Regions from separate parts of the Bacillus sp. Medicinal_06 genome, predicted to be linked through region 3. Evidence: riboswitches for the same ligand, from Rfam matches in the RefSeq annotation. Region 3 holds a riboswitch; each other region holds the start of a gene.

Region 1 (11,095 bases), on a different contig from region 3:
GAAAACCTGTTGATTTTACAACAAAGATATCAAGTGCACCATCATCACATTTTACATTAGGAATAAAGGAAGGGATTCCTCCTAGATATTCACCGTTTCCAATCATAACAAGGACAGCTTCATCTTCATATACTTCTTCATCATACGTAATTTTCACAGGGAAGGTTTCTGCATTTTTAATTGTGCGGATTGTACTTAAATAGTAACCAATCTTCCCAAGCTTTGCTTTTTCGTCAGCATCAATGTTATTAGACACTTCGGAAACGAGACCGATCCCCCAAAAGTTTAAGAAATATTGGTTGTTTGCTTGAGCGATATCAATCGGCTTCGTATGACCTTTTACAATTAATTTGGCAGCCTCGGCAATATTTTGCGGAACGCCAAGCGTACGAGAAAAGTCATTGCACGTCCCGCCTGGAATGATTGCAAGTGTTGGGCGGGTTTTAAGAGGTGCTAGTCCATTCGTGCATTCAAAGACAGTTCCATCGCCGCCAAAGACGATAATTAAATCAACTTTGTTTGCAAACTCCCTACAATACTTTGTGGCATCGCCTTGCTGTTTTGTATGAAGAATTCGTAAATCAGGAAAAGCTGCAGCAAGCGGTGGAACGATTTTGGATAAGTTTGTCTGTAAATCTCCTTGCCCTGCTTTTGGGTTTACGATGAGAAGAACTTTTTCAAATTTTGTCTGTGTCATTCTAATCCCTCCCTGTGTTTTAGAAGTAGTGAACGATATAAATAAACTTCCATCAGAAAGCGATGGAAGTTTATTTGGTTTTATTTATCTGTTACAACCGAAGCGATGTATGGTAAATTACGATATTTTTCTGCACAGTCGATGCCGTAACCAACGATAAATTCATCTGGAATTTGGAAGCCTACATACTCTGCTGTTAAATCGACTTTACGACGTTCTGGTTTATCAAGTAATGTACAGAACTTTAATGCTTTCGGTTTATGCATGAAGAAGTGGTCTTTTAAGAAGTGAAGTGTTAAGCCTGAATCGATAATGTCTTCTACAACAATGACATTTTTACCTGTAATGTTGACATCGATATCTTTTAATAATTTAACTTTCCCTGTTGTTTCAGTTTGGTTACCGTAACTAGATGCTGAGATAAAATCGATTGTTACTTCATTTTTTATGTGACGAATTAAATCCGCAGCAAAGACGAAAGAACCTTTTAATACAGCAATCACTACGATTTCTTCTCCTTCAAAATCGCGCTCAATTTGTAGTGCAAGTTCTTTTACCTTCGTTTGTAATGCTTCTTCAGAAATTAAAGTGTCTTTTATTTCAATATTCATTGAGATCCTCCTACGTTGTAAAACTTGTGAACATTTCGACTGTAAAGGATTGAGGAGGAAAAGTCAAAAGGATATATATTTGATAAAGGTTTATGTTAGCAAAGTCAGAATAAAATAAAGTGACAATTTGATTTTAGTGTTTCGTGGTAGATTCATGTTCGAGAAATTGAGAGGAGAATGGAATGTTAAAAAAAATATCTTCAATCATTTTTCAATTATTTATTATGATCATGCTATTTGTAGTGATAGTAAGTCTTCCTATGTTATTTATAAAGGGGAAGCAAGTTGGGATACATATAGAGCATTTTTTTACACAATGTATACATGTTATCTCTGCACTCATACATCCAGAAGAGTTAAAGATGAAAATGGCTACACAAGTAGCGACTGTTTCAAACAATGTGCAAATATTTAAGATGCAAGAAAGGGAATTTCCCTTATTTCCACTTATCTTTAAGCCATATGCATATTCGCTCGTGCTTATATTTGGAGCACTCGTAGTTTCGCTCTGTTTGTCTTTTGTATGTAGTATGATTACAGCGATTATACCAAGGCGTGTACAGAGAGTGATAGAAGAAGCTGTATGTTTTCTTAAAACAATCCCAGATATCTTTCTGATTTTTTTTCTTCAACTTATAATGGTAACAATATATAGGTATACCGGAGTTTTATTATTACATCCATTCTCTACAATGCAAAATTCATCGATTGTATTACCAATTCTCATTTTAGCTATTATTCCTACCATTTCTTTATTACAATTCCAAATGCTACTTATAAAGGAAGAGCAGAAAAAAGATTATGTTCTGTTTGTGAAGGCGAAAGGTTTTAGTAGTCTGTATATTTTATGTAAGCATATTGTTAGCAATATCGTGATTTCAGTTGTGAATCATATGGAATCAATATTATTAGCTTTGATAACGAGTTTATTTGTTTTTGAGTACATGTTTCATATTAGAGGTTTGTTTTCAATTTTGATTAGCGGTCAAGATCCAGCAGTTATCGTTTATTTGCTGATATTGTTTATCGTACCTATGCACGGAGTGATATTGTTATTGAATTGGTTAAGGAGGAAGCTGTATGCGTAAACAGCGTTATATATACTTCTTATTTCCTATTATTCTATTATTAATTATTAGTTTTGCACTTCCATATTTTCAGAAGGAACCTAAGGTAGTGGAATATCGATACAATGAAAAAGGAGAAATTGTTGAAGCGGCCCCTTTTTCCATGTCCTCTGAACATTGGTTTGGAACGGATCGAGAAGGAGAAGATTTGTTTTATAAAGTAATAGAAGGAGCTAAGTATACAATTTTAATATCATTTTTTGTGGCGGTTGCTAGAGTAACCATTTCTTTATTGATGAGCTTGTTGGTTCGTAATGATAAGTGGGGATTTTCTTTTTTACAACGTGTTACTGTTAGCTTGCAATTTTTCCCCCAAACATTATTTTGTATTTTATTTCTAACCCCATTTATCATGTATGAACTACGAACGAAACCTATTGTCACAAATATAGAATTATTATGTATACAATTGATTGTATTTGTGTTTGTGGCAGTTCCAGGAATGACACGATTTTTTCAAAAAGAGGTTCAGCACATTTGGAGACAAGAGTATGTGATAAGTTCCCTTGTATTAGGAGGTAGTAGATGGCATATATTTCGGACTCATATTATGAAAGTATTGCAACCACAAATTATATTTCAAATTGGAGAACAGATGGTGCAAGTATTACTAATCATGTTACATCTTGCCATTTTTAAATTATTTTTAGGGGGAACAAAAATTGTTTCTGGGCAAGCTCATGATCAATTTCATATATATTTTCCATACTTAAATGACTGGGCAAATTTAATTAGCTATTACTATGGCGAATTAATGCTAGAGCCAAGAGTGATTATAATTCCAGTTCTGTTCTATATGCTTCTTTTATTTTGTATGACGAAAGTAGTAAACGGATATAGACATAATATATAAATGCAAATTTGAAAAACGAAATGAAATCATTCTTTTTAGGAGGGAGAGAGCATCCGACCATACATAGAGGTGGTCAAACTTTCTTCCTGCTTTATGCCAAGTGAAAACAAAAGGAGAGAACGAGTGCAGGTCATTTTTTTATTTTTAAAAACGGAAGTCTTTTTACAAAAATATCCACAAAAAGGTCTGATGATATGATATAATAACTATATTAAGAAAACGCTTCCATAAAGGGTGATAATCATGAAAAAGAAACAGTACTCAAGTATTACATTTATAAAAGCATTGCTTCTAACAATCGTTCTTGGTATGTTGGCTTATATAATTGATGTTCCTGCTATTCGAGTTTCACTGATTGGAATGACTTTAGTTCTTGGTGCGATTTCTCATGGAATGCTGCTCCAACTGTATGAAGCTGGATTAGATGATATGAAAGAATATATAGATAAAAAATGATTTCAAAACCTTCATTCATTTAAATGGAGGTTTTTTTATTCCTTACAAAAATGTAAGGTAATTTGTAAGACAAATCGATAGTGGAGTAGTGATATTTTGGATAAACTTATAGGTGTAAGGTAAAAGGCAAGCACATTTTAGGTAAAATACGCTTTAGGCATTATATGTGAAAAGGAGTAGGAGGGAATGGAGAAACGTTGGATGACCATTGCTTTATTATCGGCTAGTAACACTATGATACTAGATGAAGAGATGAGCCTTTCGCACTTATTTGATCGAAAAGAAGATCATTCTTCTTCACAATTTACAATGAAATGGTGTAAATGGAGCGAAAGTTGTAATTTTGAAGAAGAGACCCCTAATAAAGAGCAAAGAATCATCTTTACAAATCCTATTAAAGCATGGTCCTTTCAACATAGTAAGTGTAACGTCACTAATCACTTAAAGAAAACTGAGCCGAGACAATTAGTTATTACTCCAGATCCTTTTACTTTACATTCACGTGAAAGTAACAATTAAATACTGAGACACAGAAAAAGCATTGTAGAGGGAATCTACAATGCTTTTTTAGTGAAGATAAACATCTATATAAATACGGATTGAAAAACCGAAATAAAACCATTCCTTTTAGGGGGAAGAGAGAATCCGCTCATAGGTAGAAGCGATCGGTTCCTTTTTTTAGCCCCATGCCATGTGAAAACAGAAGGAGAAAAGGAGTGAAGACCTTCTTTTATTTTCATAACCGTAACTTATATGTCGAAAAATCAAAACGGATATATATATTATTTTAAGAATATAATAGGAAAATAGTAACGATAAAATATCTAAAGTAACAAAAAAGATAAAATTATTACATTTATATTACAAAAATGTTGTTTGTTTTTATAATTCGTAATATAATTTGGTTATAGAGGTAGAAACCAAAATAAATTATTATTTGGGAGACTGGGAAAAATGAAAAAAATTATTTTGCTAGTTTTAATGTCTGTAATGTTTTTAGTACCTGCCGTTTCTTATGGAGAAACAAGTGAAAATGTGAATCAGGCTATCCCGAAAGAAGAACAAGCTATACAAAAAATGGGATGGGTAAAAACTGGAGATGCATGGTATTACTTTGATAAAGATGGAAAAGCTCATGAAGGCTGGTTAAGTTATAACGGAAAATGGTATTACTGTATAGATGGAATGATGGTGCAAAACGATTATGTTAGAGTAAATGGAAGAGATTATTACTTAGGTCAAGATGGTATTATGCAAACTGGTTGGATACAGGATGAAGATCGCTGGTTATATACAAACCAAGATGGAGCATTTAAAACTGGTTGGTTAAAAGAAGGAAATAAGTGGTATTACATCCATCGTGGATTAATGAGAACTGGATGGGTAAGAACTGATACAGGTTGGTATTATATGAATTCGAATGGCACGATGAAAACAGGGTGGCTACAAGAGAGTGGAAAATGGTATTATTTAAAATCTGATGGTGCAATGGCAACAGGCAAACACTTGATTAATGGTACTTGGTATGTATTTAAAGATAATGGCGTTATGCTTTAAATATTTTGAATAAGAGGCTGCCGAAAGTAGTTGAATAGCTACTTTTGGCAGCTTTTTTGCTTTGTAAATTATCTTTGCATCTCGGATATATCTTATAAATACATGAGAAGTGGTGTTAAAAAGGGTATATAAGGAGAGAAATAATAATGAGGAATGGAGGGATTAAAGGTGACATTTCTAAATCGTATTGGAGTTGCCTTCATGATAATTGGTATTCTTGTTGGTGCTTATTACTCTTTTGAATGGTACAAAGGAAAAAGTTCGGCGCAAGATTTAACGATAGAAGAGGTCAAGCAGTTTGAAAGGATAACATCAAAAGACACTGCTACTGAAACAAATGCAAATTCTCAAGTACCCTCTTCTCAAATCCAACACAAAGAAGGAGAGAAAGTAGCTATATTAAGTATACCGAAAATCAAAAAGAAATTTTCGGTATACTGGGGGACGAATAATACTACATTGAAAAAAGGTGTAGGTATGTTTGTTAGTGATATGACAACAGTACCACCCCAAGGAGGACATACTGTATTAAGTGGACATCGTGATACTGTATTTACAGAATTAGGAGAGCTGAAAGAAAAAAATCATCTTATCGTGGAATATGATAATAAAATTTACTCGTATGAAATTCAAAAAATATGGATTACAGATGCTGATGATCGCACAGTTATTGTAAAGAAAGAAGCACCAACATTAACATTGACGACTTGTTATCCATTTGATTACATAGGCGATGCCCCGGATCGATATATTATTGAGGCAAAATTAATTGCTACTGATTCAAAATGAGATTACAGTATTTTTGTCTTTAGCTATTTAGAATGAGAGAATGTGAAATAGAGCATTGATATAACTCACTAAATTAAAAAGAAGAGCGCCATTTAAGCACTCTTCTTTTTTGTGTTTATATTATATACACCTGCACTTTTGAATAAGCGTGGCGCTGTTGTAAATAGAAGGAGTAATAATACTGTACATAAAGCGAAAGAAGCAAGCATCGTACTACCGTTAACAATCAATGAATAAAGAACAGCTGACTGTCCTGGCGGTGCGTATTTTCCAAAGAAGATAACACCGGCAATAAAGTGACAGAAATAACGTGCAAAGCTACCAACAAATGTAGCAAGGATAATATAAGCGACCACTTTTTTCCCCTGATTGTTTTTTGGTGAAGATTTATCTTTGCGACTACCTAGACTAGATGGTTCATTACTAGGACTGGATGTTCCAAGTGCTTTTTGAATGGGACGATAGAATAAACCGGCAAAGCCGACAAAAGCAAAGGCAACGAAGTACTCAATGAATGCTTGCACTGGCGTTAAAATATAAGCATCTCCGACTACAATTTGCAGCAGTCCCCAAATCAAGCCTCCTAAGAAAGCCGTTTTGAATCCCCAGCGGTAAGCGATAATAAAAATAGGAATCATAGCAAATGAAACAGAACCGCCTGTTGGAAGTTTAATTGATAGTGGTAAAATGTCGATGATCAAGGCAAAGGCTGCCAGGATTGCAGATTCAATCATCGCTTGTAAATTGGTGTTACGCATATTGTCATTCCCCCTAAATCCAAGTTGCACAAAAAAAGAATAATGTATCATAGGGAGATATGAAATACGTAAATAAAAAATGATGGGGTAGATGTATTTCGACGTTTGCACAATTCCTACGTTAGCATTAACTAACAGGTTCTAAGGGTCGGAATATTATATTCCCTCTCAGCAACGAGGCTCCCCCTGTGATAACGAGATTCTTTGATTGTTAGATTCATTGTAATTGAAATGGATGAGAATGGCAAATGGGTATTTATATAACGGAAAAAGTATGAAAATAGAATTGTTCAAAAATGTTAACAAATAGGTAGGGGAATGCTATAGTGAGTGATTCATGCAATATGATATAATTTATCTGAAAATAATTATCATTCTCTTTTGAGGAGGGGGATTATGAGTCTAGTTGACATCAAAATAGGTGAAAAGGCACTAGTGAAAAATATACAGGCGTTAGATAAGTTGTTAAAGCGGAGATTAGCTGCTTTTGGTCTTTCTGAAGGAAGTGAACTTCGTGTAAAACAAAAAGCGATGTTCAAGGGACCATGTACACTAGAATGCCGTGGGCAATTAATTAGTATTCGTCATTGTGACGCGAAAATGATAAAGGTGGAATTAGCGTGAATAAGGTTGCATTGCTAGGGAATCCGAACACAGGAAAAACATCATTATTTAATGCGTTAACTGGTTCCTATGAATACGTGGGAAACTGGAGCGGGGTAACGGTAGAAAAAAAGATTGGTAAGTTAAAGAATAAGCAAGGGACATTAATTGATTTACCAGGTGTATATGATTTAAATCCTGTCTCGCGTGATGAAGGTGTCGTTACAAACTTTCTATTAAAAGAAGAATTTCAACATATGCTGAATATTGTTGACTCTTCTCAATTTGAGCGCAATATGCATTTAACATTGCAACTGCTGGAATTTGGTAAGCCAGTTTCAATTGGGTTAAATATGATCGATGTTGCAAAGCAGCGCGGGATTGTTATTGATGTAAAAAGATTATCAGAAATATTAGGAGTAACGGTCGTTCCTGTTGTTGCGAGAAGCGGGAAAGGCTGTGAAGAGTTACTTGCTACTTTGCATGAGAGTGATAAAAAAGAGAAAAAGCCGTTCGTTCTTTCATATGGTGAAAAAATAGATGTAGGAATTGCAGAGATTATGGGATTTTTAACTAAGGAAAATTATGAACACCCAAGATGGCTTGCAATTCAATTTTTAAGCAATAATGAAGTAGTGGAACAAGAAGTGAGTAGATTACCGATTTATAAGGAACTTGTGGCAATTCGCTCTAATCTGGAAGAAGAACTTGATGGTACATTAGAGCAGCATATTTATAATACACGTGCAGCGTATATTGAAAAGTTCAAAACAAATGTCATTCAGCATGAAAAAGAAGGAAAGGTTCCTTTTTCGGAAAGAGTTGACCAGTTAATTACACATAAAGTTTTGGGACTTCCAATCTTTTTAGCAGTTATGTTTTTTATTTTTCAGGTTACGTTTACGTGGATTGGGACGCCTTTGTCGGATATGCTTGATGAATTTTTCGGTGGGCAACTCACCGATTGGGTAACAGCGGGCTTAACAACTATTGGTGCCTCTGATTTTATTCAAGCGCTTGTTACAGAGGGGATTATTGCTGGTGTTGGTGCTGTATTAGTATTCGTCCCACAAATTTTTGCACTCTTTTTCTTTATTTCATTACTAGAAGACTCAGGATATATGGCACGAATTGCAGTTGTTATGGACCGGATTATGGAATTCTTCGGTTTAAATGGGAAGGCGTTTATTCCAATGATTATCGGTTTTGGTTGTAACGTACCAGGCATTATGGCAGCAAGAACAATTGAACAAGAGAAAGAGAGGCTGCTTACTGTTTTAGTAACACCATTTATGTCTTGTTCAGCACGGTTACCTGTGTATGCATTATTTGCGGGAGTCTTTTTTCCGAATAGCCAAGCGACTGTCGTGTTCTCTTTATACATTACAGGGATTGTACTTGCGCTATTAGTTACAAAGGTAATGTCTATGACTGTTTTAAAAGAAGAAAAGTCTATTTTTGTGATTGAGCTTCCGCCTTATCGTATGCCACAAGCAAAAACATTGTGGCTGAGCACATGGGAAAAAGGAAAAGGTTTCGTACGTAAAGCTGGTACATTTATTTTTGGTGGGTCTGTTGTCATTTGGTTACTCAACTATGCTGGTCCATCTGGATTTGGTGTAGATATGGGAGATAGTTTCTTAGCGATGATTGGTGGGTTCGTGGCACCAATTTTAGCACCGCTCGGTTTTGGAACATGGCAAGCGGCAGCATCGCTTTTAACAGGATTTTTAGCAAAAGAAGTTGTTGTTTCAACAATGGCGATTATTTATGCAGTGAAAGAAGATGTGCTTGGAAATGTAATGGGGGCGCACTATACTGCATTATCAGCCTATGCGTTCATGTTTTTCATTTTGTTATACGTTCCATGTTTAGCAACAGTAGCTGTGATTCGTCGTGAAACAGGGTTTATAAAATGGACGATTTTCTCTGTTGTTTATCCACTTATCATTGCTTATGCATTAACGCTCGTTATATACCAAGTCGGATCCATGCTTGGATTCTAGAAGGGGATGTATCATAATGATAGTCAATATTGTAATTGGAGCTGTCATTTTTGGTTATGCAGGATATACATTATTCAATTTTGTAAAGAGAAGTAAAAAAGGGAAATGTGCAGCGTGTTCCTTGAATAAATCATGTCAGTCAAAGAGTTGTAGTCCCGATATGGAGCAGGTCGTGAATAAATAGAAAAAAGCTTTGCGAATTTCGCAAAGCTTTTTTATGACCTACTTTTTAATTTTTACAAGTTGTGAAGCCTCTACTCCGTTTGCTCCAGGTAATTCTTTACTAGGGTCTTTATCAAATTTTAGTACACCTACAGTCTTCTCTTCGCCCTTCACATTACCATATGCAGCATCATCAACAATTGCAAACATATCTGCATAAGAACGACCATCACCGATGATTGTGTTACTCTCATATTTTAATTTCGCTCCATCAATTGTCGCATTCTCTACTTTTTCTTTCGCAAATAATACACCTTGATCCGCTGTTACTGCTGGTAGTTTATCGATTGCTTTTGTGTCATCTTTTTCTACTTTCTTAAGTAGTTCTTTTTTCACTAGTTCTTCACCAGTCTTTTTGTCCATTACAAGTACTTTCTTATCTTCTAATATTGCAAGTTTCATTTTATATACATCTTTTTCTTTTACATCTTTTTTATTCTTATCTGCTATTTGCTCGACTTGTTGATCCGTTCCGTATAATACTAAGCCATTTGCTTTTTCACCTAATAAAGAACAACCTGATAACGCTCCTAATGAAATTGCTGCTGCTAACCCGATTCCTACTAATTTTTTCATTTTCTTGTCTCCTTTTTCTATACGTTATAGTAAATACAAATGTATTGTTTTTTAAATTTAGAGAAGCAAAATTGTTTTTTTGTTTCATCTCGCTTCTGATTTCATTTTATAAGAATAACGTTTTTCTAACTATCGAGTTAGCTTACAGTAACATTACAATTATGTAATGTATTGAAAAGAGCTGAAAATATCATGGAAAGGAGAGAATATATAGATGAAAGTTATGGTGTTGGGTACATATTGCAATAACAATGTCAGATTATAGGGTGTATATTTAGTAAATAACATGTAAGGACATCTTAGTTTTGATATAATGTACACGTAGGCTTTGGAAATGAATATTCTTACTGTAAAGGAAAGTTTTTCCGGAAGTAAATTTGAAATATAAGGTAATCCATAGGAGGAATATGAATGTCTGTATTTAAACGATTAAGAGATTTAACGATGTCAAATGTGTATGCACTAATTGAAAAAGCTGAAGATCCAGTGAAGATGACAGATCAATATTTACGCGATATGCAGCAAGATGTACAAGAAGCTGAGAAGAGTGTAGCAGCTCAAATCGCGCTTGAGAAAAAGTTTAAATTATTATTTGAAGAGCAAGAAGCACTTGTAAAGAAACGTGAAGAACAAGCACATATGGCTGTTCAAGCGAATAATATTGATCTTGCGCGCCGTGCTTTAGAGGAAAAGCAAAATGCAGAGCAAAAGATGAATGAATATAAAGCGAGCTATGAGCAAAATAAAGCAGCTGCTGATAACCTTCGTGCGAAGTTAGAAGAAATGCGTAAGCAATTAACCGAGCTGAAAAATAAACGTGAAACACTTGTAGCGCGTGTG
Region 2 (11,095 bases), on a different contig from region 3:
CCGCTCATTTTTTAAGTAGTACATTTTCTATTATGATTTTCTTTACGTATGCGCTTTTATTATTTCACCCTGATTTAACTGGTGAGTTAAAATCGACAAGTGAAACGATAAGTGAACTTGGTACAATTGGATTTAGGATCTCACAAAGCTTGATTTTTGTGTTTTCATTTTTCTTTATCTTATATTCAGTAAGCTCATTTTTAAAAACACGTAAAAAAGAGTTTGGCATTTTAATGATGCAAGGAATGTCTATAAGACAGTTGAAAAAGTTAGTGCTTATTGAAAATATGTTAATTGGATTTGGTTCAATCTTTATAGGCATTATGATTGGCCTTATATTTTCCAAGTTGGTACTACTTATTAGTGCAAGTATTTTAATGATTAACAAGGGACTACCTTTTTATATTCCAATTCAAGCGATTCTACTAACTATTGTTACATTCCTTATCTTATTTTTAATTGTATCACTTGTTACTTTTAAGATGATTAAAGTAACTGAACTTGTGGAACTTATTCAAGCAGAAGAAAAACCAAAGCCTGAACCGAAAGCTTCTATTATTTTATCGCTTCTATCATTTGTTAGTATCAGTTCTGGATATGGAATCGTACTGTATATTATCTTTAGAAGAATCATCTCTTTTCCGTTATTAGGATTAGGTGTGTTATTGGTTATAATTGGTACATATTTTCTGTATACGCAATGCAGTGTTTTTCTATTGCAAGCTGCCAAAAAGCGGGAATCTTTATTTTTAAAGAAAACAAATATACTAACGTTTTCAGAGTTAATATATCGAATGAAAGATAATGCAATGATGTTTTTTATTGTGTCTATCATTTCGGCAGTCGCGTTCACTGCAATTGGAACTACTGCTGCACTTGGAAATAAAGAACTGTCAAGAATGACCAATCCGTATACGTTTACCTATATGAGTTTTGAAGACAATAAGATGGAAAATGAGCACCTTGCTTTAATTAAGAAATATCTTAATGAGGCAAATATTGCTTATCGACTGGGTTCTGCCTCTACTAAATATACAGAAAGCGATGTTTCTGTTATGAAATTAAGTGAATATAATGATCTTGCGAAGTCTCTTGGCTACCAAAAAGAAACGCTTGATAGAGAAGATGAAATTTTGCTAGTTCCAGGGTGGATAGCGCAAAAACAAGAGTTTGAAAATAATCAATTTAAAAAGGAAATTGAAGTGATTCATGGGGATTGGATGAAAACATTTCATGTAAAGAAAGCTGTAAAGAACTTGGTTCTACCACATGAAGTAGGAAATACTTTAATTGCAGTACAAGACCAAGTATATGATAAAGTTCCATTCATTGCTCGTGAGGATATCACGTTCTCTAAAGAGCGTATTTACGGATTTGTTGTAGATGATTGGATGAGAACAAAGGAAATTTCACATCAATTAAATAACATATTGGGTATAGAGAATGGAGAGCGTAGCTTTTATTTTGAAGCTTTAGCATTGCAGTGGTTACAAGCGAAACAAACAAACGGATTGTTACTTATGGCGAGTGTTTTAGTAGGAATTGTCTTTTTTACATTTGCAGCGAGCTTTATTTATTTCCGTTTATATACAGATTTAGACCGGGATCAACAACAATATAAAATGATTTCAAAAATGGGATTAAGTAAGCGAGAACTAAAAGGTGTTGTAACAAGACAGTTGTTAATCATGTTCTTTTTACCAATTGTTGTTGCGGTAATTCATACTGCAGTTGCATATACCGCACTGCAACAATTAGTGGATTTTTCTATTTTAAATAGTTCAATTATCATCTTAATTTCATTTGTATGTATACAAATCTTGTATTTTTTTATGACTCGTTGGCGTTACTTACAAAAACTTTATAGGACTATGGATCAGTAAAATATGACTATTAAGTTTTGATTGTATCAAAGGTAAATGGAAAATAACCATAATGAGTATACTTGAAAATTAATTTAGACAATGAAAGGAGTCATAATGAGAAAAACAATATCTTTTTTTATATTAATTGTCCTGATTGTCATAAGCCTAAGTGCCTGTTCTTCCTCTGAAGAAAATAAACGGCCTGCGAACGGGATGATAATGATTGGAGACGAACAATTTACTTTACCTATTTTTGAACGTTACAAAGAAAATATAGAAGAAAAAGAAGTATTTGAAGTGAAAACGGGCGTTTTTGGTGAAAATAAAGTGCTTATTATAGATGAAACAACAGCGCAAGCTATGATAAAAGATCGAATTTTGCGGAAGAATGATATGAATAATCGCTCCGGTTATACTTCTATAAAAAAATTACCGGAAATCCCAAAAGAAGCTTCGTTATTATTTACACATGAAGAGGAAAAACATATTACAAGTATCGATTTAAACAGTAAAGAAATTCCTGTTTCATATGACAGCGATGCTTGGATTGGAAATTCTCGTGATTATAAGTCTCAATGGTATCTTATTGTTGCAAAAAAGGATGTATATAGAAAGATAAAAGCGGATGAAACAAAGTTACAGATTATTCACTTCAAAAAATTATTGGGTTACGAAAAGCCTAAAATGTCGACAGATAATACATTAAAAACTGAATATTTAAAGATAAAAAGGCAAGTCAAAGATTTTCATAAATTAATATCGGTCAAATTTGTTACTTTTGAGGATGAAGGTTAAAAGGGAAAGGGAATTGTCAACAAAACTTTATCAACTATGTAATATTTCATAATAGATAGACAATTCAAATAATATTGTTTACATTATTTTTAAGTTAATAAATGTGATAGAGAATTGGAGATCCACATTATATAGCCATTGCAAATTGCGTTGGTATATCTTTGTGGATCTTTTTTCTATCACATAAGAAGGAGGTAGAATTGAAAGCGTTTTATTAGGGATGTAGAGAAAAAGAAAAGGGGATGTAAAATGAAAAGATTACTTTGGGGATTATTAATTTTATGTTGTATCGCTTCGAGTGTAATGCTACCGATGCCAATACAAGCAGAAGAAGGGAAGAAAAATAACAATCCGATTATTCTTGTACATGGTTTTACAGGATGGGGCAGAGATGAATTATTGGGTGTAAAGTATTGGGGTGGTGTTCACGATATTCAAGAAAATTTAAAGAGAGATGGATACAATGTTCATACTGCCGCTGTTGGGCCGTTATCAAGTAACTGGGATCGTGCTTGTGAGTTATACGCTCAAATCAATGGTGGAACAGTAGATTATGGAGCAGCTCATGCCGAAAAACATGGACACGATCGATATGGAAGAACATATACAGGGTTTGTTCAAAATTGGAGTGAGACAAATAAGCTTCATTTAGTAGGACATAGTATGGGAGGACAAACAATACGTACGCTAGTCCAATTGTTAAAAGAAGGGAATCAAGAAGAGAGAGAATATGTAAAACAACATGCTGATGTGAAAATGTCTCCGTTGTTTCAGGGAGGAAAATCATACGTTCATAGTGTAACGACATTAGCCACTCCTCACAATGGGACAACCCTTGCAGATGGAAGTTTACTCTTGCCAGCTGTAAAGCAATTACTCGTCGCAACTGCTGGAGTTGGAGAAAATAACAATCTATCACTATACGATTTTAAATTGGATCAATGGGGAATTAAAAAAAGAGCTGGGGAATCATTTTATCAATATTCAAACCGTGTCTTAAATAGTTCCATTTTGAAGGATACAAAAGATATAAGCCAATGGGATTTAAGTACAGATGGAGCAAAGGAATTGAACACTTGGGTAAAAGCGCAACCAGATGTATATTATTTTTCTTACAGTGGACATGCAACACAAGTAGCACCTATAACGGGAATTCATTTACCGCACATCACCATGAATAAGGCACTGATGGGAAATGCAATTTTCTTAGGGTCATATGCAAGATACGAACAGAATCGTACATTCATTGATTCATCCTGGTGGGAAAATGACGGAGTAGTAAATACAAACTCTATGGTAGGACCATCAACTGATGTGGTTATAAATAATAGTAGTGCGCCAGAACTTGGGAAATGGAATCATATTGAGACAAAACAAAACTGGGATCACCTCGATATGGTTGGATTAAGTGTCTCGGATTCCTTAGGGTTCTCTGATATTAATGCTTTTTACCGAAAGATTGCTGAAAAGCTATCCAATTTACCGAAATAACTGGCTTCATATTTATATTGAAATGTAGCAGCTCCTTCAAATTTTTTTGAGGGAGTTTTCTTTCGTGAATCACATCATATTTTCGGAGTATAATGGAGTTAACATTAAAATAGCACAATAGTTTGAGGTGATGATGTGAGAGTTAACATAGTAATATCTGGATATGGAACTGTTGGAAAAGAGTTTGTAAGATTGGTATTTGAGAAAGCTTTATATATAAATGAGATGTACGGTATCGAACTTGTCCTTACTGGAGTTATGGGAAGTACAGTCAATCTCTTTAGCGCCAAAGGTTTACATATTAAAGAATTATTAACTTATGGTACAGGTTCTAATGCATTGGAGAGATATCTCAAAAACTATCCACTCGATAAAAGTGAAAAAATGCCTTTTGGTCATGTATTAATAGAATCAACACCAACTAATCTTCAAACAGGTGAACCTGGAAGAACATATATTGAAACAGCGATTGAAAATCATATGGATGTAGTCGCTATTTCAAAAGGTGCACTCGTTAGCGCATGGAAAGAAATAAAGCAAAAAGCAACGAAAGCTAACGTACGTATTCGTTATAGTGGTGCAACTGCAGCTGCGCTCCCTACATTAGATATTGGACAATTTAGTTTAGCAGGGTGCCAAATTGAAAGTATAGAAGGTATTTTAAATGGAACAACAAATTATATTCTTACAAAGATGTACGAAAAAGATGTAACATTTGAGGAAGCACTGCATCAAGCGCAGCAAAAAGGAATCGCTGAAACAAACCCATCATTAGACGTAAGTGGAATGGACAGTGCCTGTAAACTATTATTGTTAGCGAACAGTTTATTTCAGTCAGAATACTCTCTTGATTACGTAAATGTAAATGGGATAGAGGGTATTACGAAACAAGATATAGAGAAAGCAAAAGCACAAGGTAAATCTCTAAAACTAATTGGAGCGGCATATAGAGACCATTCAGGGAACCCTAAACTTGAAGTATGTCCGCGTGAAATAGGGAAAGAGCATCCTTTAGCTCATGTAAATGGAACGGAAAAAGGAATCACTTTTCATACTGATACGATGGGAAGAGTTACTTCAATCGGGGGAGCCTCGAACCCAAGAGCAGCAGCAGCGGCAGCTCTGAAAGATTTAATTAATTTGTATCGGAAAGATGTGTGATGAAAAATTCTGGTTGTAGATCAAATAAAGAAATTTGACAAATAAATATTTTTGTGTTATGATTATAAATTTAGTGTTTGATTAAATATCCTTAACGTGATACATTTTAGTAAGTGAAATACCTTCACTAATTTATGTATCGAGGGAGACGTGTAATATGAAAATAGAAAACGGTTTAGCGGTGTTAAAATTAAAAATTCAAGAATTCGAATTAAATCCCACGTTACTTTGGGATGAAAAAGAAGCTATATTAATCGATACTGGTATGCCAGGCCAATTAGAAGGGATTCGTGATGCAATGATTGGTATTGGTGTCCCTTTTGAACAATTACAAGCAGTTATTTTAACCCATCAAGATATAGACCATATTGGAAGTCTTCCTGAAATACAGCAGAAGGCAGGCCATTCTATTGAAGTATACGCACATGAATTAGACAAGCCATATATTGAAGGACAAGTGCATTTAATGAAAACGGATCCAAGTAAAATGAGTAAAGACAAATGGGATGCACTTCCAGAAGTTATGCAATTTCTATATGAAAATCCTCCGACGGCAAAAGTAAATCGGACATTAGAAGACGGAGAAAGACTACCATTTTTCGGAGGCATTGAAGTGATTCATACACCAGGGCATACTCCGGGACATATTAGTTTATATAGTGAAAAATATAAAACATTAATTGCGGGCGACGCGATAGTATGCGTTGGTGGAAACTTAAAAGGACCTGTTCCGCATACAACGCCAGACATGGATACAGCTACAAAATCGCTTAGAAGATTTTTAGAATTTGATATTGAGACGGTGATTTGTTATCACGGTGGTGTTTGTAATTTGAATGTGAAGGAGCAAATAGCGAGATTAGTAGAAGAGGATTGCTAACATTTTCGTGCCTATATGTTAGCGATATTGAATTTACAAATAATATTTGATAGTATTCTAGAATATGTTATGATTAATATCAAAGTTAAATAGTTATATATATTTATCCACTAGGGGGGCCTTTTAAAGGCTGAGATCAAAAAATATCTTTGAAACCCTTAGGACCTGATCTGGGTAATACCAGCGTAGGGAAGTGGAAGTGACAGAATATGATATTTTTTTAAATATTGATAATGTCCAGTCCGCTTTCTTTACGTGTGTGTAAAGAAAGCTTTTTTATTTTGCGCACCTACTTGAAGTGAGTCTCAGTAATCTAGTAGCTAACGAGCAATTCGTTAAGAAACTTGTTTCATTTTTTTATTATTAAAACGTTTATTGGAGGGTCTATCATGTTATTTTCACAGTTATTACGTAAAGAAGTTAATCCGATTTGGGAAGCAAGTTTTAATCATCCATTTGTGACAAAACTAGGGAACGGAACATTAGATTTAGCTAGTTTTCGCTATTACGTTCTGCAAGATTCATATTATTTAAGTCATTTTGCAAGAGTCCAATCGTTAGGAGCAGCAAAAGCGATTGAATTAGAAACGACAGCTCGTATGGCGCACCATGCACAAAATACATACCAAGCTGAATTATCGCTGCATGAGAATTTTGCGAAAAAATTAGGAATTACGGAAAAAGAAAAAGAATCGTTCATTCCTGCACCGACGGCTTATGCGTATACATCACATATGTATCGCGCTGCATACGAGGGACATATTGGGGATGTTATCGCAGCGATTTTGCCGTGCTATTGGCTTTATTATGAAATTGGTGAGCGACTTAAGGAATGTAAACCGGAAGAACCCATTTACCAAGAGTGGATTTCTGCATATGGTTCTGACTGGTTCCGTACTTTAGTAGAAGAGCAAATTGCCAGATTAGATGCCATTGCAGAAACAGTAACAGAAACTGATCGTAAGCGCATGAAACAGCATTTTGTCATTAGTAGTCAATATGAATATTCATTTTGGGAGATGGCTTACACATTAGAAAAATGGCCAGTAGAAAAACAAGTAGAAGATATAAGTTTATAAGAAACAAATATGTCTCTTATCACGCGTGTAAAAAGTATAGAAAATGACTAACTTAGTTTAGTCATTTTTTTGTACGAAAATAATATTTCTATTTCTCTGTTTTTAGAAGAATCAACTTCACTAATTAGATGCTCATATATTATTAAAAAATTACATAATAAAAAGGAGGAAGAAGGTAGTTTTTATTGAAGTTTGTTTATAATATCACATTCTTTGTTAGAGGGCGTAAAGAAATTTATTAATCTCTTTGATGTTTTTTATTTTCCTTACAATGCTTGGAATGTTGTATTAAAAGAATTTAACTTTGAAAGGAGTCAATAAATATGAAAACGAGAAAACGAATAACGAATAAGATTTTACTCGTTAGTACAATTTGTGCAATAAGCATTCCCTCAGTTTCATACGCAGCAGAATCCATTCAACCTAAAAATTTTGCAATTTCTCCAAGTCTGTATGAGAGGGGAAATACAGATGCATTGAAAATAAGTTTTTATCCTTATACATATAATAATCCATTCAACCATCAATTTACCTCAACATCCAAAGAAACAAACACAAATATAAAAGAAATAAACAATGCTGATGATGAAAATCCTGTTATATCTACTACTCTTACATTTATCCGTTATATGCATACTGAAAATTATAAATCTGCATTTGATTTAACTTCTCGACCTTTACAGAAGATAATATCTGAAAAGTGGCTGGAGAGTTATTGGAAGGAACTTCCCCTGCAGTTACAAGCAGGTTCTTTTATTGGAATTGGAGAGGTAAAGCAAAAAGAGACGAATTCCGTTCATACAAACATTGAAATTGGATTAGTATTTGAAAAATTCACTGTACCTTTCATGTTTAGATTAGATCCATCTGGAAAAATAGACGATTTCCAGCTTAGTATGTCATCCGACTCTGTTGCACAGCGCCCGGCATATAGTAATCCTGATTCGTTTACTGAAGAAGAAGTAGTAGTCGGAAGTGGCGCGTTCCCATTACCAGGAGCACTGTCTGTTCCAAAGGGAGAGGGGCCTTTCCCAGCGGTTATTCTTGTGCAAGGATCTGGAGCAAGCGATCGAGATGAAACTGCGTTTGCTTTAAAACCGTTTCGCGATTTAGCTGAAGGTCTTGCTTCGAAAGGAATTGCTGTTCTTCGCTATAATAAACGAACATATGAACATGGATTGAAAACACAATTTAGTCCGTTTTATACAGTTGATAAAGAAACAACAGATGATGCACTTTTTGCGACTCGTTTTCTTCAAAATAATCCTATGATAGACAAGAATCAAATTTATGTTCTCGGCCATAGTCAAGGCGGAATGATGGTTCCGAAAATGATCGAAAAAGACCAAAATCAAAATATTGCTGGGGCAATTGTGATGGGAGGACCAGCTCGTACATTCCAGGATGTTGTTTTAGATCAATTTGATTACTTGTATTCTATCGGCAGAATGACAGCTGAGGAATATAAATTTTATAAAGCGCAATATGAATTATTAAATGACCCTAATTTTTCTGGAAAAAACCCTCCAAAAGATTTTTATTTAGGAGCGCCTGTATTTTGGGATTCTATCCGTAAAATTAAGGCGGCAGAAATGTCTAAAGAACAAAAGACACCGCTTCTTATTATTCAAGGAGAAAGAGACTATCAAGTTCAATCAAAAATCGAAATTCCTCTTTGGAAAGAACAATTAAAAGAGCGAGATAATGTAGATTATCGACTTTATCCAAAGTTAAATCACTTCTTTACAGAAGGAGATGGGGAATTAAGTAAACCGGATGAATATTATAGTCCAGCCAATATTCCTGAGTATGTTATAAATGATATTGCTACGTGGGTGCAAGGAAGAGCGAAATAAAAATAAGGACAGTATATTTATAAGAGCTCATTTCGTTTACAAAAAACACGGGCACCCAGTCTGTGTTTTTTGTAATTATATGAAAAATTTCAGAGGAGTGTCTATCTATGACAAATACAAATGAACAGAAAAGTATAGAAGCAATGTTAAAGATTGCAGAAAAGAATGGTTTACAATTAAATAAAGAAAGCGCTGAATTAAATGAATCAGGAATGGACTTTCAAGTTGTATTTGCTACTGATGAAAAGGGTGTTTCATGGGTTCTCCGGAAACCAAGAAGACCAGATGTAATTGAAAGAGGGGCATTAGAAGGGAAAATACTTGAGCTTGTTCAAAAATATGTACCTGTTGCAGTACCAAATTGGAAAATCAACACACCAGAATTAATTGCTTATCCATTAGTAAAGGGTAACCCTGCAGCAGTGATTGATTTAGAAATACAAAATTATGTGTGGCATATTCAAAATGATCCACCATCTATGACATTTATCCGATCTTTAGCAGAGTCACTTGTCGCCTTGCATTCGATTGATTATAATGAGGCTACTAAAAAGGGAATTGAAGTTCTTCAACCTGCTGAAGCAAAGCAATTGTTAATAGATAGAATGCATCAAATAAAATCAAAACTTGGTGTTTCAGATGAACTATGGGAGCGTTGGCAAACATGGCTTGCAGATGAATCGTATTGGCCAAAGCACTCTTCATTTGTTCATGGTGACTTACATCCGCCGCATATTTTAGTTGATAAAAATGACAAAGTAACAGGACTTTTGGATTGGACAGAAGCGAAAGTGACAGATCCAGCTACTGATTTCACTCTTTATCTTACAATCTTTGGACAGGAGAATTTGAAAGTACTATTAAACGAATATGAAAAAGCAGGAGGGAAAGTTTGGCCGAGAATGCTTGAACATATTATTGAACTTGGCGCTGCTTATCCAGTTATGATTGGATTATTTGCACTACAGACAAAGAAAGAAGCACATATGGAAATGGCACGTGGAGCTTTAGGGATAGGTGAAAAATAGTAAATTATATTGTGTGAAGTAGCTGCGTTGTGAGGGAAAGTATAATCATATTAAATATACAGCAAGATAATTTCAAAATCCCGCTAATTTACAAATAGCGGGATTTGTCATTTCTTTATACAAATCTAGATCTCTATTGTCAATTATAGCTTTGTTTTTTTGTTTACTTTTGGGTACTAGTAGGATTAAGATGATTTTTAGGAATGTTATTTATAATTTGGTGGAAGTGAGGAATATGCTAAAAACAACAAAATTTGCTTTGTTATATAGAAGAAAGGTAGAAAACTGAAAGGGATGAGAGTTATGAAGAAACTTGATGTGCTTTTAATGGTACTCAGCTTCCTATTTCCAATTGCAGGTATTATGAAACAAATTTCTCTTGAATTGTCATTGTATTTAGGAGGACTGTTGTTTTTCACAAGTTTTGGAAGCTACTATGCGAAACGAATGTATTCACGAATATGTAGTTGGCTTGCTTACACTATATTTATTACGTTTTTGCTGGCGATTTGGAATCAATACGCAACAGCTAGTTCGTTACTAGCAAATGCTAAAATCGCTGCATGTATTGCCGTTATTCCACTTATACTCCGATTCCGTACATATGCAATTACTTTAGGGTTACTTGCATTATGGGGTGGTTTATTATGGGATATGAAACAAGCCCAATCATTAGCTGTTCTCGGACGTATTATGAACTTATTGACTACAGAACGTTTGTATCTATTACTGCTGGTAGCAGGCTTTTTATTTGGTGGGTTTCTTGCAAATGCACTACATCGTGGGAATAGTAATGAAAAACAAGAAAAAACAAATCTATTTAAACAAAAGAAGAAATCATTCAAGCCTAAGTTTAAAATTCGTATTCCGAGCCTGCCAAGATTAAAAATTAAGATGTTTAAAGTCGGTAGAAAATCTTCTAAAGCAAAAGAAACACGCA
Region 3 (11,095 bases):
GTATTGCGATTATTATCTTATGGGCCATTATCTTCGTATACAGCATTTTAGGCTCCATTGATTTTGGGGCTGGATTTTGGGGTATGGCATACGCGAAGCACTCGACGCTAGCTGGAAAACTTGCCAATCGGTATTTATCGCCAACATGGGAAGTAACAAATACATTTCTCGTCTTTGTCGTTGTTGCATTCCTTGGCTTCTTTCCAAAAGCAGCTTTTACACTCGCAACAGTCATGTTTGTGCCGGTAACATTAATTTTAGTTCTCGTTGCCATTCGCAGTACATTCATGGTGTTTGCTTATTCTGTACCCAAATATGAACATGTTCTTCGCTCTATTTCTGGTATTACAGGCCTCTTAATTCCGGCCTTATTAATTACAGTTTTACCTGTTACAGAAGGTGCTTATATTACGACCTCTGGCGGAAAAGAAGTTCTATTATATGGGAAACTTTTATCGAGTCCAGTAATTTATTGGTATATGTTATTCGGATTAACTTCTGAGTTATTTCTGTCCTCTCTTTTTTTAGCTGACTTTGCGAGAGAACAGCGTTCAGAGGATACCTACCGTGTTTACAGACGAAATGCCATCATACTTGGTCCAGCAACACTCGTTACGGCCATCATCGCCCTTGTTGTAATGGATCCAGAAACACATTGGCTCATGCAAGGATTAATTAAACAGTTCCCTTGGTTCACAGTCTCCATTATTTTATTTGTAATCGGGTATTCTTCCCTTTGGTGGACAAATAAAAAATACGATTCACTTGGCTGGCCGCGCATCGCTGTTTTAGCAGTTGTTGCACAGTATGCATTTGCAAGCTACGCTTATGGCGTCGCGCATTTACCATATATCATTTACCCGGATGTTACTGTATTTACAAGCTTTACAACGAAAGAAACATTCTATGCGCTGCTCATCCTCTATGCAATCGGCATCGCCATCTTACTTCCAGGCTTTATTTTCTTCTGGAATTTATTCTTAAAGGATCGAACATTCCTAAAGGAAAAATAATAATAGCCCCCTTTGCTACCGTCTTAGCAAAGGGGGCTTCTTCTATATTTAAGTTAGGTACATGTGATCAATCAAGTAAAGAGGTGTTTGGGAGCAGTACATATTTCCCCCATCTCAAACACAAAGGAAGGAGAGAGAAAATAAACTCCCTGAAAAATCTCAAATTCAATTATTGATATAAGTGACTACCAGCTTCTTTAAACTCTTCTGCTTTTTCTTTCATACCTTTTTCAATTGCTTCTGTTGTTTCTAAATCATTTTCTTTTGCATATTCACGAATGTCGTGTGAAATTCTCATACTACAGAACTTCGGACCACACATTGAGCAGAAATGAGCTGTTTTTGCTCCTTCTGCTGGTAATGTTTCATCGTGGAAGTCCATTGCACGTTCAGGATCTAAAGATAAGTTAAATTGATCGCGCCAACGGAATTCAAAACGAGCTTTTGAAAGTGCATCGTCACGTTGCTGCGCTGTTTTGTGTCCTTTTGCAAGATCCGCTGCATGTGCCGCAATTTTGTACGTAATAACCCCTTCTCGAACGTCATCTTTGTTTGGCAAGCCTAAATGTTCTTTCGGCGTTACATAGCAAAGCATTGCAGTACCAAACCAGCCGATCATCGCCGCACCAATTGCCGATGTAATATGGTCATACCCAGGTGCGATATCCGTCGTTAAAGGTCCAAGCGTATAGAATGGTGCTCCTTGGCAAATTTCAAGCTCTTTATCCATATTTTCTTTAATTAAATGCATTGGTACATGTCCTGGTCCTTCAATCATGACTTGAACATCATGCTTCCAAGCAATCTTCGTTAATTCTCCAAGTGTTTCAAGCTCAGAGAATTGCGCTTCATCATTTGCATCCGCAATCGACCCTGGACGTAATCCATCTCCTAGAGAGAAGGAAACATCGTACTGTTTCATAATTTCACAAATCTCTTCAAAGTGAGTATATAGGAAGTTTTCTTTATGATGGAATAAACACCACTGCGCCATAATCGAGCCACCACGTGAAACAATACCTGTTGTACGTTTTGCTGTAATTGGAATGTAACGAAGTAGCACGCCAGCGTGAATTGTAAAGTAGTCAACGCCTTGCTCTGCCTGTTCGATTAACGTATCACGGTATACTTCCCACGTTAAGTCTTCAGCGATTCCGTTTACTTTTTCTAGCGCTTGATAAATCGGCACTGTTCCAACTGGTACAGGAGCATTACGAATAATCCATTCACGAGTTGTATGAATATTTTTCCCTGTTGATAGATCCATGATTGTATCTGCGCCCCAGCGTGTTGCCCATGTCATCTTCTCAACTTCTTCTGCGATAGAAGAAGAAACTGCGGAGTTCCCAATATTCGCATTTACTTTCACGTGGAAATTGCGTCCGATAATCATCGGTTCTGCTTCTGGGTGGTTAATGTTTGCTGGTAAAATGGCGCGTCCTTCCGCAATCTCTTTACGAACAAACTCTGGCTCTACCCCTTCACGAATCGCAACATATTCCATTTCAGATGTAATAATACCTTTGCGAGCATAGTGCATTTGCGTTACGTTTGCACCTTCTTTTGCGCGAAGTGGTTTACGATCCATTTGCGGAAACACAGGTGTATGATTAGATGCAACTTTCACACCATCATCTTCCGGTTTCATTTCGCGTCCTTCATACTCTTCTACATCTCCGCGGTCAACAATCCAACCACGGCGTGGCGTTGGAATTCCCTTTTCCAACTCTACTTTGTACTCAGGATCTGTATATGGACCACTTGTATCATAAACACGAATTGGTGGATTTGGTACACCATTTGTATCGCTTTGTGCAATCTCACGCATCGGCACTTTCATACCTTCATGCGGACCATCAACATAGACTTTCTTACTCCCTGGTAAACTCGACTTCAATTCAATTTGCTTAGCTGAAACAGATTGCTTCATAATTTGTGTTTCCTCCCCTTTATCATTTCAGTTGAATCTAACTTGCTCAGAGTCTTGGGCCATCTTCTGGACAATTCGATTCTTACTTCAGCGGCTAGAATGGGCGGGGGCTTCGCTTCTTCCGCCGAGGCAAACTGCGCCTCTTCGGCTGAAGCTCCATCCCCCTCTCATTCTGAACGAGCCGCCTCCGCTTTTCTTGTGATCCAGCTTCGCCTCCTAGCCCTTCACATCTAAAAACCTTCCGCACAAGAAAGTAAAAAACACTTTCTGTACGGAAGAACTTTAGCCGTCAGGGCTAAACAGTCGGCTCCACTTTACATGTGACAAGGACGAGATTAAACTTGTGGCCAGCGCATGCCAAAATAAAAAGAGCCAGGTCCATAGTAAAACAAGGACCTGGCTCATAAAGACATCGTTATGTAAAGCCGTTAACTTCCCTACGCTGGTACGAGCCAGATCAGGTCCAGAGGGTTAAGAAGTTCTCGCACTTCTCTCTCAGCCCAAGCTTCTCTTGGGCACCCCTAGTTTATCACTGATTTAATTTTCAATACTTTCTTATCATACACGATAATCAGAAAAATGCAAACAAATGAATCTTAATTTTTATGTGTCGTTTTTTGTATGTTGGTCGATATCCTTTGTCGAATAGTCGATATGTTAGTAGTTTCCGCCGATATATTTAGAGAAACAGTCGATATATTTAAAAAATCGCCGATATCTCAAAAAAGATGCCCGCACGCGCCCGCCCGGGCATCTTTTTCTTATTTACGGTATCATCCAAGTTAAATAATAAGCTTGTACATATGTCATAATCCCAACAATGATTACGAAGAATAGACTATGTTTTACTGTGAAGCGGAATAAATCAGATTCTTTTCCCGCTAATCCTACTGCCGCACAAGCTATTGCAATCGATTGCGGAGAAATCATTTTACCTGTTACACCGCCTGTTGTATTTGCCGCAACAAGTAATACTTCTGATACGCCAACTTGCTGCGCTGTAATAGCTTGCAGGTTGGAGAATAATGCGTTTGCCGACGTATCTGATCCTGTTAAGAATACGCCGATCCAGCCAAGGAATGGTGAGAAGAACGGGAATAATCCACCTGTTCCTGCTAATGCTAACGCGAGTGTTGACGATAAACCAGAATAATTTGCGATGAATGCGAATCCTAATACGAAACCGATAGATAGAATTGGCATTTTTAATTCTTGTAATGTTTCTTTAAATGTTTCAACTGCTTGTTTTGCGCTCATTTTAAGTACAAGGATTGAAATAATACACGCAATTAAAATCGCTGTTCCTGTTGCTGATAGAATATCAAACTTTAATACTGCATCATAAGGCGTTGGTTTATTTACAATTGGTTCTGCCTTCATTACTAAATTGTGCAGACCTGGAATTTGAAACTTAAAGACAAGACTTTCCAACGCCCCGCCTGGAGCAAATAACGCTTTGAAGAATCCTTGACTCCAAATCACAACCATCACTGTCAAAATAATAAATGGTGACCAAGCCTTTACAACTTTTCCTGCCGTTAATTTTGGCATAGATGTCGCAGTTGTTGTCGCTGCCACTTCAGCGTTCGCTTGATTAGATTGATAAATTTCTTTCGGTTGCCATACTTTTAGGAATAATGCTAAACACACTAAGCTGACAAGTGCTGATGTAATATCCGGAAGTTCTGGTCCTAAAAACGTAGCTGTAATAAACTGTGTAATTGCAAATGAACTACCTGCTACAAATAATGCAGGCCATGTTTGTTTAACCCCTTTGAAGCCATCCATTAAAAATACGATAAAGAACGGAACAAATAATGATAAGAATGGTAATTGATGTCCTGCCATTTGTCCGATTTTATGAGCATCAATACCCGTTACTTGCCCCGCAACTGTAATCGGAATTCCCATTGCTCCGAACGCTACCGGCGCTGTATTTGCAATTAAACAAAGTCCAGCCGCATATAACGGATTTAAACCAAGACCTGCAAGAAGCGCTGCCGTAATTGCTACCGGTGCACCAAATCCAGCTGCCCCTTCCAAAAATGCACCAAATGAAAAACCAATTAAAATAACGAGTAAACGATGGTCATTCGTAATCGATAGTACCGATGCACGAATCACATCAAACTGTCCTGTTTTGACAGAAATTTTATATAAAAATACCGACATCACAATAATCCATGCGATTGGCCATAACCCGTATAGGAAGCCATATCCAGTTGCTGCCATCGCCATTGTAAACGGCATTTTATACGCAAATAACGCAACTAAAATTGTTAATACAACTGTAATAAAACCTGCCACATACCCCTTCATACGAAACACTGCTAACGCCAAGAAAAAAAAGATAATTGGAATAAGTGCTACCGCTGCCGAAATCCAAATGTTACCAAACGGATCGTAAACTTGTGTCCATGTCCCCATTGTCCTCTCCCTTTCTGTAATCCCCTGTTTTAAAACCTTTATAATCCTATCAATAGACTATCCGGTCATCATACCTTTAAGCCTAAAATAAAAAACGTTTTAGGAAAACGTTTTCAATGATTGTATTTCTACTTTATCATATCATTTTTGATTTAAAAAGATTTTTTAAGCTAATTTTCTAATTTTTTTGTTAAATCACAATTCCGGATAAGTCCTATAATAGGAAAAAAGTCAATTTCATTTCCCCTCATTATTTTAAACAAACGTTTGATTAACGACTGAAAATCCTGTCACTCTGACGTATTTCACTTTAAACAAACGTTTGATTAAAAGTCTTATGAACACGTTTAGTACAAAAAAGAAAAAGCACTTGCAATTCGCAAGTGCTCTACCTTCTTCTTCTTTTTTTCTTTCGTCTCATAAGCTTTTTTCGGCGCGTGTTCAATCGATCCGCTATAATATGGAGTGCACTCGCAGCAATAACTCCAATTACAAATGTTGTTAAAGCAACATCATGTTCCCTTGCAATCTCAAGTAATCTTCCGTCTAGTACCGTTTTATTTAATATGTATAGGAATGGAGAGAAGACGAGAAGCATATACAATATACGAATGAGATCACCAATTATAATCGTATGTGTTAAGAAAGAACGATGCGGCATCACACATTGATATGGATACCAAAAAATACGAAGCAAGCCCCATTTGTTATAGGCGTTACTATGAGTATCCAAATCTGGTGTTAAGAAAAACGTGCCGATTAAAAACCCTATCGCAAAAGTGAGTAAAAAATCAAAATTTGTTAGTCCATACGAAACAAGCATAAACAAAACAATCGGAAGAGAGAGTAAGTTTATTTTCGTATGTGTTTTTCCTGATGGCATAGTACACTTCCCCGCTAATGTTTGCCCTGCCATTTCTGACAGTTCTCACCTATTGATCTAATTTTTGATCGATAAACGATGTGTCTATATCCGAACCAAACCAATCCGCTAATTTCATCTGTGCTTTTTCTTTTACATCTTCGTTTACATACATAGACGCTTGCACAAGTGCAGCAGTTAATGCACCTAAATCATCCGTATAACCTATTCCAGCTAAAAAATCCGGAATCGCATCAATTGGAGCAATAAAGTAAGCAAGTGCTCCAATAATAGTTGCTTTTACTCGCTTTGGAACATCCGGTCTTTGCATAACGTAAAACAGCAATAAACTCGCATAAATAACCGATTGTCCCGCTTGTTTCGCTACATGTTTCACCTTATTCCAAAACGCTTCGACTGAAAATTTTCGTTCCATATAAAGAGCCCCCATGTTTTGTTTTTTTCATTATACGAAAAAAGTAGATGCACCTTCAAAAATAAGGAACTAGCTCCATTAGTTAATAAAATGTTCATCAAATATACACATAACCTATCAATAAAAATTTATTGTAACAGACAACAGAGGAAAGAACAAGTGTTCGCAATCATTTTTCCACCATATAAATCACAGCTATGCAAACAAAAGAGGTTCCGCTCTCTTTTTCTCCCTTTGTGTTAAATGCGGCTTGGGGCTAAGAAAGAACCTGACAGCTTCTACGCTCTGGCGGATCCTCTCTTCCAAACTAAAAGAGCGGTTTTTATATTCTCAATATTTCTCAACATAAAATGTTCTATTTCTCTTACTATTCTTTATTATCTTTGTTATATTTTCTAGTTGACGAGCATATAAACCAATGTTAAAGTTTTCTCTGGCAGCAACAATAAAAAATACAAAAACTGTAAAATGTTATAGTGTTTCTAAGAATTGAATTTTGTTGTATAATACAGAAATGACGTTACGCTTATGGATCAACAAAAGAATTGGCAGGAAACCAAAAGGGTATGCATAGTTAAAGTCGTATATGGGGGATATAGAAAACTCTACTCATGGCCAAGAAAACTATGTATTTTTTATTTTAGCATTTTTCGCTCCAAAATCGACCAAGCCTGATAGAGAAAGGGTGGAAATGGATGAAGGAATCTTTAAAATCACAATTTCAAAATGTGCGCTTTACCTTGTTTGTTGCTTTGGCCTTATGGTTAAAGACTTACATCATAACGCGTACGAGCTTTGATTTGAAACTTGAATCTTTCATGCAAGAATTTATCTTATTCATTAGTCCATTGGCAGCATCATTACTGCTTGTGGGCCTTGCATTATTCGCGAAAGGAAAGAAACGTAATTATATAGCACTTGGAATTGATTTTCTTTTAACAATCGTTCTTGTTGGTAACGTAATGTTCTACGGATTCTACAATGACTTCGTTACTTTACCGGTACTTGGGCAAACATCCAACTTCGGACAGCTAGGATCCAGTGTAAAAGAACTATTCAATTACAAAATCATCGTTGCATTTGCTGATATTATTATCTTTTCGGTTCTATTAAAGAAAAAGAAAAACTTTGCAAAAACGGAGCGCGTATCACGTCCGATGCGTTCTTTATACTTCGTATCAACGGTTGCTATTTTCTTCGCAAACTTAGGTCTTGCAGAAACTGAGCGCCCAGAGCTATTAACACGTTCATTTGACCGCGTTATGCTCGTGAAAAACTTAGGTTTATATGCTCACCAAGTATATGATCTTGGCTTACAAGCAAAATCAAGTTCACAAAAAGCATTTGCTGATGGTAGCAAATTACAAGAAACAGAAAACTACGTAAAAACAATACAAAGTAAACCAGATCCAAATATGTTTGGTGCGGCAAAAGGGAAAAACGTAATCGTCGTTTCTCTTGAATCCCTACAAACATTCTTAATTGGTGCAAAAGTCGGTGATCAGGAAGTTACACCTTTCTTAAACCAATTTGCAAAAGAAAGTTATTACTTCGATAACTTCTTCCACCAAACTGGACAAGGAAAAACATCGGATGCTGAATTCTTAGTAGATACATCATTATATCCATTAGACCGTGGTGCTGTATTCTTTACACACGGTAATAATGAATATACTGCGACTCCAGAAATTCTGCGTCAGCAAGGATATTACACAGCTGTATTCCATGCAAACAACGCAACATTCTGGAACCGTAACATTATGTATCCAGCACTTGGTTACGATCGTTACTACAACGAGCTTGACTATAAAATTACTCCAGAAACAAAATTAAACTGGGGATTAAAAGATATCGAGTACTTTAATCAATCAGTGGATATGTTAAAACAAGTGAAACAACCATTCTATACTCGTTTCCTTAGTTTAACCAATCACTATCCATTTACGTACGACGATGATACAAAATTAATCGAACCTTATAATTCTGGTGACGGCGTATTTGACCGTTACATGGTAACAGCTCGTTACTTAGACGAAGCACTGAAAAACTTTATTGAACGTCTAAAAGCAGAAGGTATTTATGATAACTCTGTTATCGTATTCTACGGTGACCACTACGGTATTTCTGAAAACCATAACCGTGCAATGGCACAATTCTTAGGTAAAGAAGAAATTACAGCATTTGATCATATGAATTTACAAAAAACACCTATGTTCATTCATGTTCCAGGTCAAAAAGAAGGTAAAACAATTTCAAAACCAACTGGTGAAATTGATATTAAACCAACAATTCTAAACTTACTTGGTGTGGATTCAAGCAATGACGTTCGTTTTGGTCATGACGTATTTTCACCAGATAATAAAGGATTCGTTGTTCTTCGTGACGGTAGTTTTGTTACAGACAAATATATGTATACAAACAATACATTCTATGATCGTACAACTGGCGAAGTCGTAGAGGTACCAAAAGAAGAAGCTCAAGCAATGATCGACCGTGCTCAAAATGAACTGCGCATGTCTGATAAGCTCATTGAGGGAGACTTACTTCGCTTCTCTGAAAGCAACAAAATTAAAACGGGCGAAGTAAAAACAGCTATTAAAGAAGATAAAAAAGACGCTGAGTAATCTCAGCGTCTTTTTTTTAGTTACAGCCGAGATTCTTACTGCTCGCCACTAGCAGGATAAAATTACACAATCTTCACCAAATATTTACATAAAATTCATGAAACATCTCTATAATAGGATTTATAAACAATGTTCTGTCCATTCCCCACCTATCATTTTACAGCTTTTCGTTAGGTCCCCATGGGGAATACCAGAATCATTTGTGTAACAATGCCCTTGATATTACTGAGAAGTAACATCCATTATCTTAGTAAAGCCGACCTTTTTACTGGTCACCTTTCTAGGCTATACCAGGACAATATCCCTATGAAACAAGCTACCCTCCTTATGCAACATTGTTGCAAGCAACGTTCTGTATGAATGTTGCTTTTTTTTATTTGTAAAAAGCAGGATTCTCATTTCCCATTTGCGAATTTGTATATGCGAAATACAATAAATTGGAGCCCAACGCTCATCATTTAAACAATTAAGAAAGGATGGGAAGTAAAATGGCATACGAAAGGTTCGTATTATGGAACGATAAAATGATTGATACAAATAAAAAACAGCCGTACATACAATTAGAAGAACGTGGCTTGCAATTTGGAGATGGTGTCTACGAAGTCATTCGTATTTATAAAGGAACCATCCACTTATTAGATCCACATTTAACTCGATTATACCGTTCCATGGATGAAATAGAATTAACCCTACCTTTCTCTAAAGCAGAACTCATTACACTACTTTACAAATTACTTGAAAATAATAAATTTCAAGAAGATGGCACCATCTACCTACAAGTTTCTCGAGGAGTACAACATCGTACACACACATTCTCTTTTGATGTAACCCCAACCATCTATGCTTATATCTCAAAAAAAGAACGCCCCGCTCTATGGATTGAATACGGAATACGTGCCATATCAGAGCCTGATGTACGTTGGCTCCGCTGTGATATTAAGTCTCTTAATTTAATGCCAAACGTATTAGCTCGTACAAAAGCGGAACGAAAAGGTTGTAAAGAAGCACTTCTCGTTCGTAACGGGATCGTTACGGAAGGAAGTCACTCCAACTTTTTTCTTGTAAAAAACGGGACTCTGTATACTCATCCTGCTAATCATCTAATCCTAAACGGGATTATCCGCCAATATATTCTTTCTTTAGCTCATAAACTACAGATTCCTGTTCAAGAAGAATTATTCAGCATTCGTGATGTTTATCAGGCTGATGAATGCTTTTTTACAGGAACAACAGTAGAAGTACTTCCGATGACACATCTTGATGGCACCGCCATCCAAAATGGTCAAGTTGGGAAAATCACCAAATTACTACAAAAAACATTTGTCCAAAGCTTTTCAACTTCTGATATCCCATTACCTTAAACACAAATGTTTTCATCTTAAAATTCTCTTAATATACGTATTTTCATTTAAAATCAAGGTGGAACATGCACCTTGATTTTTTTTTGTAATATTCTTGACATATTCAGATTCCCGCATAAGCCTTGACAGTAATCGACATGCCTTTTAGAATTTTTAACAGTTGGTAAATATTTCATCACTACATTACAGACAGAAAGGAATCGACAAAACATGAAAAAATATCTTGCCGGTCTTGCGGCAGTGTCTGTAGCAGGAGGAGCAGCCCCGACATTAGATAGCGTTCAAGCTGCCCCTGAAAATACACAAAAACCTGTTGCACAAACTGTTCAAGCTGCGCCACAAAACAACTCAAATTACACAGTTACTGCTGACGTATTACACGTTCGCTCAGGAGCTAGTACTTCTCACGACATCATTTCTCGCGTATATGAGGGCCAAAAAT

The links. A riboswitch is a leader RNA that binds a small molecule or an ion and turns the genes downstream of it on or off. The one in region 3 is predicted to bind thiamine pyrophosphate.
Region 1: another riboswitch for thiamine pyrophosphate. It lies ahead of thiT (energy-coupled thiamine transporter ThiT); the one in region 3 lies ahead of thiC (phosphomethylpyrimidine synthase ThiC).
Region 2: another riboswitch for thiamine pyrophosphate. It lies ahead of tenA (thiaminase II); the one in region 3 lies ahead of thiC (phosphomethylpyrimidine synthase ThiC).

The regions. Positions count from the first base shown of each region.
Region 1 is NZ_JBWYHD010000002.1:51,872-62,966, forward strand. It holds gene AC1M36_RS03885 (diacylglycerol/lipid kinase family protein) at 1-697, opposite strand, end outside; gene hpt (hypoxanthine phosphoribosyltransferase) at 778-1,308, opposite strand; gene AC1M36_RS03895 (ABC transporter permease subunit) at 1,491-2,396, shown strand; gene AC1M36_RS03900 (peptide ABC transporter permease) at 2,389-3,288, shown strand; gene AC1M36_RS03905 (hypothetical protein) at 3,532-3,744, shown strand; gene AC1M36_RS03910 (hypothetical protein) at 3,931-4,263, shown strand; gene AC1M36_RS03915 (PspC-like choline-binding domain-containing protein) at 4,699-5,301, shown strand; gene AC1M36_RS03920 (class D sortase) at 5,470-6,090, shown strand; gene thiT (energy-coupled thiamine transporter ThiT) at 6,183-6,848, opposite strand; TPP riboswitch at 6,944-7,045, opposite strand; gene AC1M36_RS03930 (FeoA family protein) at 7,245-7,472, shown strand; gene feoB (ferrous iron transport protein B) at 7,469-9,457, shown strand; gene AC1M36_RS03940 (FeoB-associated Cys-rich membrane protein) at 9,474-9,641, shown strand; gene AC1M36_RS03945 (lipoprotein BA_5634 family protein) at 9,680-10,255, opposite strand; gene AC1M36_RS03950 (PspA/IM30 family protein) at 10,667-11,095, shown strand, end outside.
Region 2 is NZ_JBWYHD010000001.1:24,401-35,495, reverse strand. It holds gene AC1M36_RS00170 (ABC transporter permease) at 1-1,883, shown strand, start outside; gene AC1M36_RS00165 (lipoprotein BA_5634 family protein) at 1,980-2,660, shown strand; gene AC1M36_RS00160 (esterase/lipase family protein) at 2,964-4,151, shown strand; gene AC1M36_RS00155 (homoserine dehydrogenase) at 4,287-5,312, shown strand; gene AC1M36_RS00150 (MBL fold metallo-hydrolase) at 5,470-6,192, shown strand; TPP riboswitch at 6,295-6,401, shown strand; gene tenA (thiaminase II) at 6,582-7,271, shown strand; gene AC1M36_RS00140 (alpha/beta hydrolase) at 7,595-9,127, shown strand; gene AC1M36_RS00135 (macrolide 2'-phosphotransferase) at 9,235-10,155, shown strand; gene AC1M36_RS00130 (DUF3959 family protein) at 10,459-11,095, shown strand, end outside.
Region 3 is NZ_JBWYHD010000006.1:329,929-341,023, forward strand. It holds gene AC1M36_RS17020 (cytochrome d ubiquinol oxidase subunit II) at 1-1,013, shown strand, start outside; gene thiC (phosphomethylpyrimidine synthase ThiC) at 1,183-2,943, opposite strand; TPP riboswitch at 3,361-3,476, opposite strand; gene lldP (L-lactate permease) at 3,709-5,370, opposite strand; gene AC1M36_RS17035 (metal-binding protein) at 5,759-6,253, opposite strand; gene AC1M36_RS17040 (YkvA family protein) at 6,303-6,668, opposite strand; gene AC1M36_RS17045 (LTA synthase family protein) at 7,364-9,292, shown strand; gene AC1M36_RS17050 (D-amino-acid transaminase) at 9,769-10,653, shown strand; gene AC1M36_RS17055 (C40 family peptidase) at 10,864-11,095, shown strand, end outside.